2 regions of the Exiguobacterium sp. U13-1 genome follow, and region 2 is predicted to be linked to the other one. Evidence: a T-box and tRNA genes for the amino acid it is inferred to sense, from the RefSeq annotation. Region 2 holds a T-box; the other holds one or more tRNA genes.
What was found. The T-box of region 2 lies ahead of alaS (alanine--tRNA ligase). A T-box ahead of a tRNA ligase gene usually reads a tRNA of that ligase, here a tRNA-Ala.
Positions count from the first base shown of each region.

Region 1 (5,243 bases), 750 kb from region 2:
TGTTCGAACTGTTTCATTTCTTGATCGTACAAGGCCGCTTTTTGTTCCAAGTACTTCGTGTAGTTCCCGGTGAACTTACGACAGACATTGCGCGACAGCTCATAGACGACATTGACGACTTGGTCGAGGAAGTACCGGTCGTGTGAGACGATCAGGACGGCGCCACGATAACCGCCGAGGTAACTTTCGAGCCAAGCGAGTGTATCGATATCAAGGTGGTTGGTCGGCTCATCAAGAATGAGGAGCTCTGGTGCTTGCAGAAGCATCTTCGCTAAGGCGAGTCGTGTTCGTTGACCACCGGATAATGTCTGAATCCGGCGCGAGTAATCATCCGGATAAAAGCGCATGCCGTGCAAAACGGAGCGGATATTCGCTTCGAACTGATAACCACCGGCTTCTGAGAAGTCGTGTTGCGCTTGATCGTACGTCTTCAAGAGACGATCGTAAGCGACCGGGTCGTTCAAGATATGCTCCATGCCCATTTCGATTTCCATCCGGCGCAGTGTCCGTTCTTGTTCCTGGAGATGTTCGAAGACGGTCAGCATCTCGTTCCAGATCGTCTCATTCGATTCGAGACCACTGTCTTGTGCGAGATAACCGATTTTGACATCCTTGCCTTTCATGATGTCACCCGAGTCATGACTGAGTTCACCAGCGATGATTTTGAGCAAGGTCGATTTACCGGCACCGTTTCGTCCGACGAGCGCAATCCGATCTCGCTCTTGTACTTCCAGTTTGATATTTTCTAAAATCGGCTCGACGCCGAATGATTTCGAGAGTTGATTGACTTGTAAGAGTATCATTTCCATCCATCCTTCCACCCTTTAGTCTATCACGAACAAAAGCGCGAGGTCCTGCGGAATATATTATTTGTGACTCTATGTGAAGTGGTTTACAATCAAGGAGAGTAGAAAGCTTTTTGCAAAGATTTGGGTGCCACGATGGATGTGGCCGAAGGGGGAACTGCAGGATGAATGGACCAGACACAAAAATTCCACAAGCGACAGCAAAACGGTTGCCGCTATATTATCGCTTCATCCAAAGTTTATACAATTCAGGCAAGCTCCGCGTCTCTTCTGCTGAGTTAAGCGAGGCGGTGAAGGTTGATTCAGCAACGATTCGTCGCGATTTTTCCTACTTTGGGGCATTAGGGAAGAAGGGGTATGGATATAACGTTCAACATCTCTTAACGTTTTTCCGCAAAACCTTGAATCAAGATGAGGTGACGAATGTTGCCTTAATCGGGGTCGGTCATCTCGGAACAGCGTTTGCAAATTATAACTTTTTAAAGAATAATAGTACTCGGATAGTCGTTGCGTTTGATGCGGACGAAGAGAAGGTCGGAACAACGACGCATGACGTTCCAATCTATCATGTTTCGGACATGAAAGAACAAATCGAAGCGAATCAGGTCGATGTTGCCATCTTGACGGTTCCATCGCAGTTCGCACAGTCAGTAGCGGATGAGTTAGTCGAGTATGGTGTGACAGGCATCCTGAACTTTACGCCAGCGCGGTTGAACGTGCCAGCGAGCGTCCGGGTCCATCACATCGATTTATCGATCGAGTTGCAGTCGTTAGTTTATTTCATGAAGCATTATTCGCAATCAGCTGAAGGAGTGAAATCATAATGGAAAACCTTATCCCGCTCACACTAGGTATCGGACCAGCGAGCATCGGATTAATCGCGGTCGTCGCGTTGATCATCTTCGGACCGAAGAAGTTACCAGAATTCGGACGCGCTGCGGGTCAGACATTGAAAGAGTTCAAGAATGCTACGAACGGCATCATGGACGACGATAAAAAGGACGAACCGAAAGAGAAGTGATTGAATCATGACGGTTGATCAAGAGCAAAGCATGACGTCGCACCTTGACGAACTGCGCAAGCGGATCGTCTGGTCGCTTATCATCGTCGTCGTCCTGTTCGCTGTCGCATTTCCGCTCGTCCGACCGCTCGTTCGCTTCTTGCAAGCGGACTTAAAAGAGCTCGGCATCGGTTTGAATGCCTTCAACGTCGCCGATCCTTTAATGTTGTATTTGAATCTTGCGTTCATCATTGCGCTGATTTTAGCGTCACCGTTCTGGATGTATCAACTCTGGGCATTCGTCCGACCAGGACTTTATGACAAGGAGCAAAAAGCGACATTGACGTATATTCCGGTCATCTTCTTTCTGTTTTTGGCTGGCGTAGCCTTCTCGTATTTCTGGTTGCTTCCCTTCTTGCTTGAAGTCTCAACGGATCTCGGGAAAGAGCTCGGAATCGAACAAGTCATCGGAGTCGAGAACTACTTCAGTTTCTTAATCCGGTTGACGATGCCGTTCGGTCTTCTGTTCCAATTGCCGGTCGTGACGATGTTCCTGACACGTCTTGGTCTCGTGACGCCATATTTCATGCGAAAGAATCGGAAATATGCGTACTTTGCGCTGTTCGTCGTTGCGGCATTGATCGCACCGCCGGACGTGACGTCACACTTGATGATCTCGGTTCCATTGTTCGTTCTCTATGAGATCAGCATCTTGATTTCTGCGCGGACGTACAAAAAGGTCTTGATCCTCGAGCAACAGGCAGAGCTTGAACGACAGGCGGACTTGATGCGTGAATTGAATAAATGAATCGTGAATTCCTTCCGACGATTTTGGAAGGGATTCTTTTTTAGGAAAGCGTTCTTTTTATATTGATAAAGCAGTTAGTGATGCGTATACTAAAGATAATTCATGGGGGCTTAGCTCAGCTGGGAGAGCGTTTGGCTGGCAGCCAAAAGGTCGTCGGTTCGATCCCGATAGTCTCCACCAATACCAAATATCTAACTCCTCGAAGCGTCGAGGAGTTTTTATTTTACTCCCAGTTAAATTCCTTACAAATATAAAATGTCATGTAAAACAAATAAATTAAAAAAATAGACAAATATAAATTGTTTATTTCCATTAAATTCATTAAACTAAATATACAGAATTTTCGTTTAACTGTTTTATCAGTAGTACTACTATGGTTTTACAGAAAAGGGGAAAACGAACGCATGAAGAAGAAGATTGCACTTATGGCAGCCGTCTTAATGACGTCTTCCAATCTAGTCAGTGCGCAAGGTGCACTGTCGTCGCAAGACAAAGCAACGGGTCAAAAACCGCAAGCGCTCTCACTGAAGAAATCGGGGCAAGAGAAGAACTACAAACAATCGGATAAAGTCCGTGTCGTCATCGAGATGGAAGAGAAGCCGGCGATTCAAATCGCCCAGGCTCAAAACAAGCGGTATAGCACATTGAGCAATGCCGAAAAAGAGTCGATTAAAGATCGCCTCGTCAGCGTTCAAAAATCAGTCAAGTCAGCCATCGCTAAAAAATCGATTCCCGTTACATATAAGGAGAGCTTCACGACCGTCATCAACGGATTCAGTGGTGAAGTCAAGTTCGGCGATATCGAAGACATAAAACAACTTAACGGCGTCAAGAGCGTACATATCGCCCATGAATACGCGCGTCCGGAAGTTGCTAAAGGTGCAAAGCCAGACATGCTGTACAGCAAGGACATGGTCAATGCGAAGGAAACATGGCAAGACTATGGTTTTAAAGGGGAAGGAACGATCGTTGCCGTCATCGATACAGGAATCGATCCGTCGCATAAGGACATGGTCTTGAGCCCAGAGACGAAGATCGATTTGACTTCTTCAAAAGTCGATAGTGCGAAAGAAACAAAAGGCTTAAAAGGAAAGTACTTCACGGAAAAAGTACCGTATGGCTATAACTATGCCGATCACGATAGCGAAATCCGTGATTTAGGTGCGGGCGCATCGATGCACGGTATGCACGTCGCGGGTACGGTCGGAGCAAACGGCGATGAAGCAAACGGTGGCATCAAAGGGGTCGCGCCGGAAACACAGCTCCTCGCGATGAAAGTCTTCGGAAACGATCCAGGAATGCCATCGACATTCAGCGATATCTACATTAAAGCGATCGATGATGCGATTGCACTCGGAGCCGATGTCATCAACATGAGTCTCGGTTCGACGGCATCGTTCGTCAATGCAGATGATCCAGAACAACGCGCAATCGTCAACGCGATGAACAACGGCATCTTGTGTGCGATTTCTGCTGGTAACTCGGCATTCGCAGGTCATGGTGCAGGTAACCCGTACACAGCGAACCCGGATATCGGTGTCGTCGGTGCCCCAGGTTTAACAAGCCAAGCACTCCAAGTCGCATCACTCGAAAATACGAAATTGACACTCGAAGGCATGGCACTGACGATCGACGGTCAGGATGCTGGTTATTTGGCATACCAAAAACAAGATTCACCGAATCCGATTGCCGTCTTCGATAAAGAGAAGAAGGATGTCGTCTATGTCGGTGACGGTCAAGCTTCGAACTACGAAGGCAAAGATGTCAAAGGGAAAGTCGTTTTCGTCGTTCGGACGGGTGATTTTAACTATGGCATGATTCAAGCAGAAGCTCAAAAACAAGGCGCAGCAGGTGTCATCGTCCGTGGTAAAGTCGATCACGGGGATTACGTCAGCATGGCGCTCAATAACCCAACGATTCCACTCGTCACACTCAGCATCGAAGACGGAAACAACCTCGAAGCAAAAGCAAAAGAAGGCAAAGCAATCGCTGTCACGTTCGACGGAAAAGCAGTCTCAGCCGATAACCCGGTCGCAGGACAAATGTCTGACTTCACGTCATGGGGTGTCACACCAAGTCTTGACTTCAAGCCAGAAATCACGGCACCAGGTGGAAAAATCTACTCGACGCTCAACGATAACGAGTATGGCGTCATGAGTGGGACATCGATGGCGGCACCACACGTCGCTGGTGGAACGGCACTCGTCATGCAACGGATCGCGAAGGACTTCAAAGTCGACGGTGCGACACGCGTCAAACTCGCGAAGAACATCTTGATGAACACGTCGCGTCCACAACTCGATCAAGGAAAATACAATGCGCAGCTAAAAACAGGCAACTTCTACTCCCCACGTCGTGAGGGAGCTGGACTGATGGATCTTCGTGCTGCCATGAAGACGCCAGTCGTCGTCACAGAGACGAAGTCGGGTGAAGGTAAGGCATCCTTGAAGGAAGTCGGCGAGAAGTTCACGTTCACACTTGATTTGAAAAACTACAGCAGTGAAAAAGTGACGTATAAGTTAGCCGGAACGGTTCAATCGGATCTCGGCGCAGAAGGATCGAACTTCCTCGAAGCAAACGGAATCTTTAAAAAGGGAACGATCGGTACGGTGGACGCGAACAAGGGCAC
Region 1 is NZ_CP015731.1:158,413-163,655, reverse strand. It holds gene ESP131_RS00815 (ATP-binding cassette domain-containing protein) at 1-803, opposite strand, end outside; gene ESP131_RS00810 (redox-sensing transcriptional repressor Rex) at 971-1,630, shown strand; gene ESP131_RS00805 (twin-arginine translocase TatA/TatE family subunit) at 1,630-1,827, shown strand; gene tatC (twin-arginine translocase subunit TatC) at 1,835-2,614, shown strand; tRNA gene ESP131_RS00795 (tRNA-Ala) at 2,719-2,794, shown strand; gene ESP131_RS00790 (S8 family serine peptidase) at 3,019-5,243, shown strand, end outside.
Region 1: it encodes a tRNA-Ala, which carries the amino acid that the T-box ahead of alaS (alanine--tRNA ligase) is inferred to sense. The anticodon was not compared.

Region 2 (5,243 bases):
GTCAACAACACATCACGTGTTGCTGCTTTGTTATCGTCTTCCGGAAAGTTGAATTTCATCGTTTGATCCATCTGACTCACGTTCATCACCTCTTTCATATACACTACGTTTCTATTATGCCAGTGATTGCACGTATTGTGAAGCGTACGCGAGTGCTTCTTCTAATTTCGACGCATCTTTTCCACCAGCTTGAGCCATGTCAGGGCGACCGCCACCGCCCCCACCGCAGCGTGTTGCGACTTCCTTGATCAATTTACCAGCATGATAGCCTTGGTCGATTAAATCTTTTGAGACGCTTGCGACGAGATTGACTTTCTCACCTTGCGCACTCCCGAGAACGATGATCGCTGATCCGAGTGAGCTCTTCAGCTCATCCATCATGCCGCGAAGAGCGTCCATGTCTGAGACGTCGACACGTTTCGCAAGCACACGCACACCGTTGATTTCTTCCACATCATCCTTGAGCGAAGCAGCTTCAATGTTCGCAAGTTTTGCTTGCAACGATTCGTTTGCTCGTTCCGTCTCACGAAGCTGTTGTTGCAGTGCTTCGATGCGGACAGGAACTTCTGTCGTCTTCGTCTTCAGAACAGCTGCTGCTTGTTCGAGTGTTTCTAAGTGTTGGTTCATGACACGATACGCACCTGCACCCGTTACCGCTTCGATTCGGCGTGTACCTGCACCGATACCAGACTCCGAAACAATCTTGAACAAGCCGATTTCGGCTGTGTTTCCGACGTGGATTCCGCCACACAACTCGATCGAGTATGTGCCTGCTGAGACGACGCGGACCGTTTCACCGTACTTCTCACCGAACAATGCCATCGCGCCTTTTGCTTTTGCATCAGCGATGTTCATCTCTTCGATATCGACCGGTAGCGATGCCCAGATTGCTTGGTTGACGTCTTGTTCAATCTTCGTCAACTCTTCTTGTGTCACTGCACCGAAGTGTGAGAAATCGAAGCGAAGACGTTCTGGAGAAACGAGTGATCCCGCTTGGTTAACGTGTGTTCCGAGCGTATCTTTCAATGCTTTATGAAGCAAGTGTGTTGCCGTATGGTTTTTCGTGACGGCTTTACGTTCTGCTGCTTCGACCGTTGCAACGACATCTGCCGCTTCCGTTGCGATCCCTGTACGAACGATGACCGTATGCAAGTTTTGACCGTTTGGTGCTTTTTGAACATCTTTAACATCAAGAACGAAGTCTTTGCCTTCGATTGTTCCTGTATCTGCGACTTCACCACCGCTTTCAGCGTAGAACGGCGTGATGTCGAGAATGACTTGTGCTTCTTCACCAGCAGCGACTTCTGTGACTCGTTCTCCATCATGCACTAAAGCGATGATTTTTGCATCCGCCTTAAGGTCGGTATAGCCGACGAACGTACTTTTATCTTTTAGCGTCGAGAGGACTTCCGATTGCTGTTGCATCGAACCACTCTCTTCACGTGCCGCACGTGCACGCTGACGTTGCGCATCCATTGCTAATTTGAAGCCTTCTTCATCGACAGACATCTGATGATCTTCTGCATACTCGACTGTCAACTCAAGTGGGAAACCATATGTGTCATACAGACGGAACGCATCTTCGCCGCTGATGACATGCTCACCGTTCGCCTTAGACGTCTGAGCGACTGTGTTCAAGATTGCAAGACCGTCATGAAGTGTCTCATGGAAACGTTCTTCTTCGTTTTTGATGACGCGTTTGATGAAGTCCGCTTTTTCCGGAACTTGTGGGTAGAAGTCGACCATGACGTTCCCGACCGTATCGACGAGTTCATACATGAACGGACGCTCGATTCCAAGCATCTTCGCATAACGCACCGCACGGCGTAGTAAACGACGAAGGACATATCCACGTCCTTCATTCGAAGGAAGCGCACCATCACCGATTGCGAATGATACGGTACGGATGTGGTCTGCGATGACTTTGAATGCTACATCAAGTTTCGAATCATCACGGTAGATTTTACCGCTGATTTCTTCTGTCTTATGAATGATCGGCATGAACAGATCCGTATCGAAGTTCGTCGGCACGTCCTGCATGACACACGCCATCCGTTCAAGTCCCATCCCTGTATCGATGTTTTTACGCGGAAGTTCCGTATAGTTGCCGTGTCCATCGTGGTTGTATTGACTGAAGACGATATTCCAGATCTCGAGATAGCGTTCGTTTTCGCCACCTGGGTAGAGTTCTGAATCGTTCGGATCGTCTCCGAAAGCTGGACCACGATCGAAGAAGATTTCCGTGTTCGGACCAGATGGACCTTCACCGATTTCCCAGAAGTTATCTTCAAGTGGAATGATCCGCTCAGCCGGCACGCCGAGTTCAAGCCAGATTTGACGCGCTGCGTCATCTTCCGGGTGAATCGTGACCGAAAGACGTTCCGGATCAAGACCGTACCAGTCATCACTCGTCAAGAGCTCCCAGCCCCATTTGATTGCATCTTCACGGAAGTAATCACCGACGGAGAAGTTTCCGAGCATCTCGAAGAATGTGTGGTGACGCGCTGTTTTCCCAACGTTTTCGATATCGTTCGTCCGGATTGATTTTTGTGCGTTGACAATCCGTGGATTATCAGGAATGACACGACCATCGAAATATTTCTTGAGTGTTGCAACACCCGAGTTGATCCACAAGAGCGATGGATCTTCGACCGGTACGAGTGAAGCACTCGGTTCGATCGCATGTCCTTTGCTTTGGAAGAAATCAAGATACATCTGACGGATTTGTGCACCCGTTAATGGTTTTAGAGCTTTCATGAACAGTTACCCCCATTGGTTTTATTTGGACGCAAAAAAGCGATGTCTTCATCCCTGAAAAGGGACGAAAGCATCGCTTCCGTGGTACCACCCTCGTTCGTAAGCAATCCATTGCCTACCTCGAACATCTGATAACGGGGATGACCCGCAGGTGTTTACACCCGACTCCGGAAGGAGCTTCAAAGGGACTCGAGAAAGTGATTGCAGCAGACTCACTTCTCTCTGGACTCGAGTTTTCCTTTTACTTATCTTCCATCAACGTGTTACGTCCATTCATCTATCGTGATTATTACCTATCGCACAGCATCCGTCAAGTCTTTGTCACACCACCGAGTCGTTCAATCAATCGTGTACGGCGCCGGGGTTCCTCTTCTTGCGACGCTTTATGGAATGCTCGTGGGTCGCCGAACAATAATAAACTCGACTTCGCACGGGTAACCGCCGTATAAATCAAATTTCGGGAATGCTTGAACGCCCCCGTAAAATAGACCGGCATCAAGACGATTGGAAACTCGGACCCTTGCGCCTTATGGATCGTGATCGCATAGGCATGCGTGAATTGATCCCAGTCACTTCGGTTATACTCGACTTCCGTCTGGTCGAAGCGGGCGATGATCTTATCCACCTTGTCGACATTCTCTTTAGCGAAGAAGATGTTGACGATTTCTCCGATATCTCCGTTATAAACGTTTTCTTCTGCATTGTTGACGAGCTGGAGAATCTTATCTCCGGTCCGGTAAATCCGCGTGCCTTGTTTAACTTCTCGTTTCTTTGGTTCTTCCGGGTTGTAGACGCGTTGCAAGGCGACATTTAATTCGTCGATTCCGACTTGACCACGGTAAGTCGGTGCAAGAATCTGAACATCGAATTTCGAATAGCCTTTCGCAAGTGCTTTTTCTGCGAAAGCTGAAATACCGCGTAACGTCTCTTGCGGAGACGCGGTATAGAAGCGACGATCCGCAAGTGGTGCCAACAAATCAGCAGACGTCGTCCGGTTCTTCAAATCATGGGCAAGCCGTAAAATCGAAGAATCTTCCGCTTGGCGATGGACGACGTTCAGACGAACGACGGGAATCCCTTCCGTGTCCATCAAGTCTGCCAGTACCTGCCCAGGACCTACGGATGGCAACTGATCGCGGTCACCGACGAACAAAATTTTCATACCGTTCGGAACAGCACGGAGCAGACTCGATAACAAGTAGATATCAATCATTGATGACTCATCGATGATCAGTACTTTTCCCGTGATCGGCTGATCTTCATTCAGTTGGAAGTTCGTTCCGTCATACTTCAACAGACGATGAATCGTCATCGCTGGAACGTCCGTTGCTTCCGACAAACGTTTAGCGGCGCGTCCGGTCGGTGCAACAAGGACATACGGATAGACATCTCCCGTCTTGACGCGACTTTTCTCAAGTGGCCAATCATGAATTTCTTGCAAGGCATGTAAAATTCCCTTGATGACGGTCGTCTTACCGGTCCCTGGTCCACCGGTCAGAACCATCAATGGTGCTTTAACCGCTAACTCGATCGCTTCCCGCTGCTGTGCGGCATATTCCATGCCAAACTGTTCTTCGAGGTGCCCAATCGCTTCAAGAATCGTCGCGACATCGACTTCCTGTTCGGCACCGTTCGCCATGACGCGAGCCAGTTCTTTCGCCGCTCGAACTTCCGCATAAAAGATCGTCGGTAAATACAAACAACCTTCTTCAAGCTTGACCTTATCTTCAGCGAGCAACAGTTCAATCGCTTGTTCCAGCCGTTCTCCTGGGTCTTCACCAAGCAACCGGGGTGCCCGTTGTAATAGTGAGTCGACCGTCGCAAAGGCATGTCCCTCTCCTGCTTCTTGTTCTAATATATGCATGATCGAAGCAGCGACACGTTCCGGATGTAATCCGACAAGTCCGAGATGTGAGGCGATATGATCGGCTGTCTTAAAACCAATCCCGTTCACTTCATACATCAAGGAATACGGATTCTCTCGAATTCGCGCCATGGCGTCCCCTTCGTAAGCAGCATAGATTTTCGCCGCTAGTTTTGGTGTGACATCAAATGGCGCTAAGAATAGCATCAACTGATCGACACCGTATAACGTAGCGAGTCGACTCAATATGATATCCGCTTGTTTTTGTTTTAACCCAGGCACCTGATTCAGTACTCGCTCATCCTTCAAAATGAGGTCCACTGCCTCTTCTCCGAGAGCATCGACGATATTTTTCGCTGTCTTCGGACCAATGCCGGTGAACGAACCATTCGTCAAGAAGCGGATCGTTGCCTGTTTTGTCATCGGAACCGATCGACGAATCAGCTCCGCCTTCAGTTGTTTTCCGAAGCGAGGATGATCAACGAGACGACCAAATGCTTGATACGTTCCTCCGAGTTCGATTCCGACCCCTGTACCCGTGATGACGAGCTCGGTTTCTTTCAGTTCAAAGTTTTTTTCTTTGACGGCGACCAATACAATGGAGTGTGCTTCTTCTTCAGAA
Region 2 is NZ_CP015731.1:2,619,821-2,625,063, forward strand. It holds gene ESP131_RS13710 (IreB family regulatory phosphoprotein) at 1-80, opposite strand, end outside; gene alaS (alanine--tRNA ligase) at 115-2,757, opposite strand; T-box leader at 2,815-3,025, opposite strand; gene recD2 (SF1B family DNA helicase RecD2) at 3,068-5,243, opposite strand, start outside.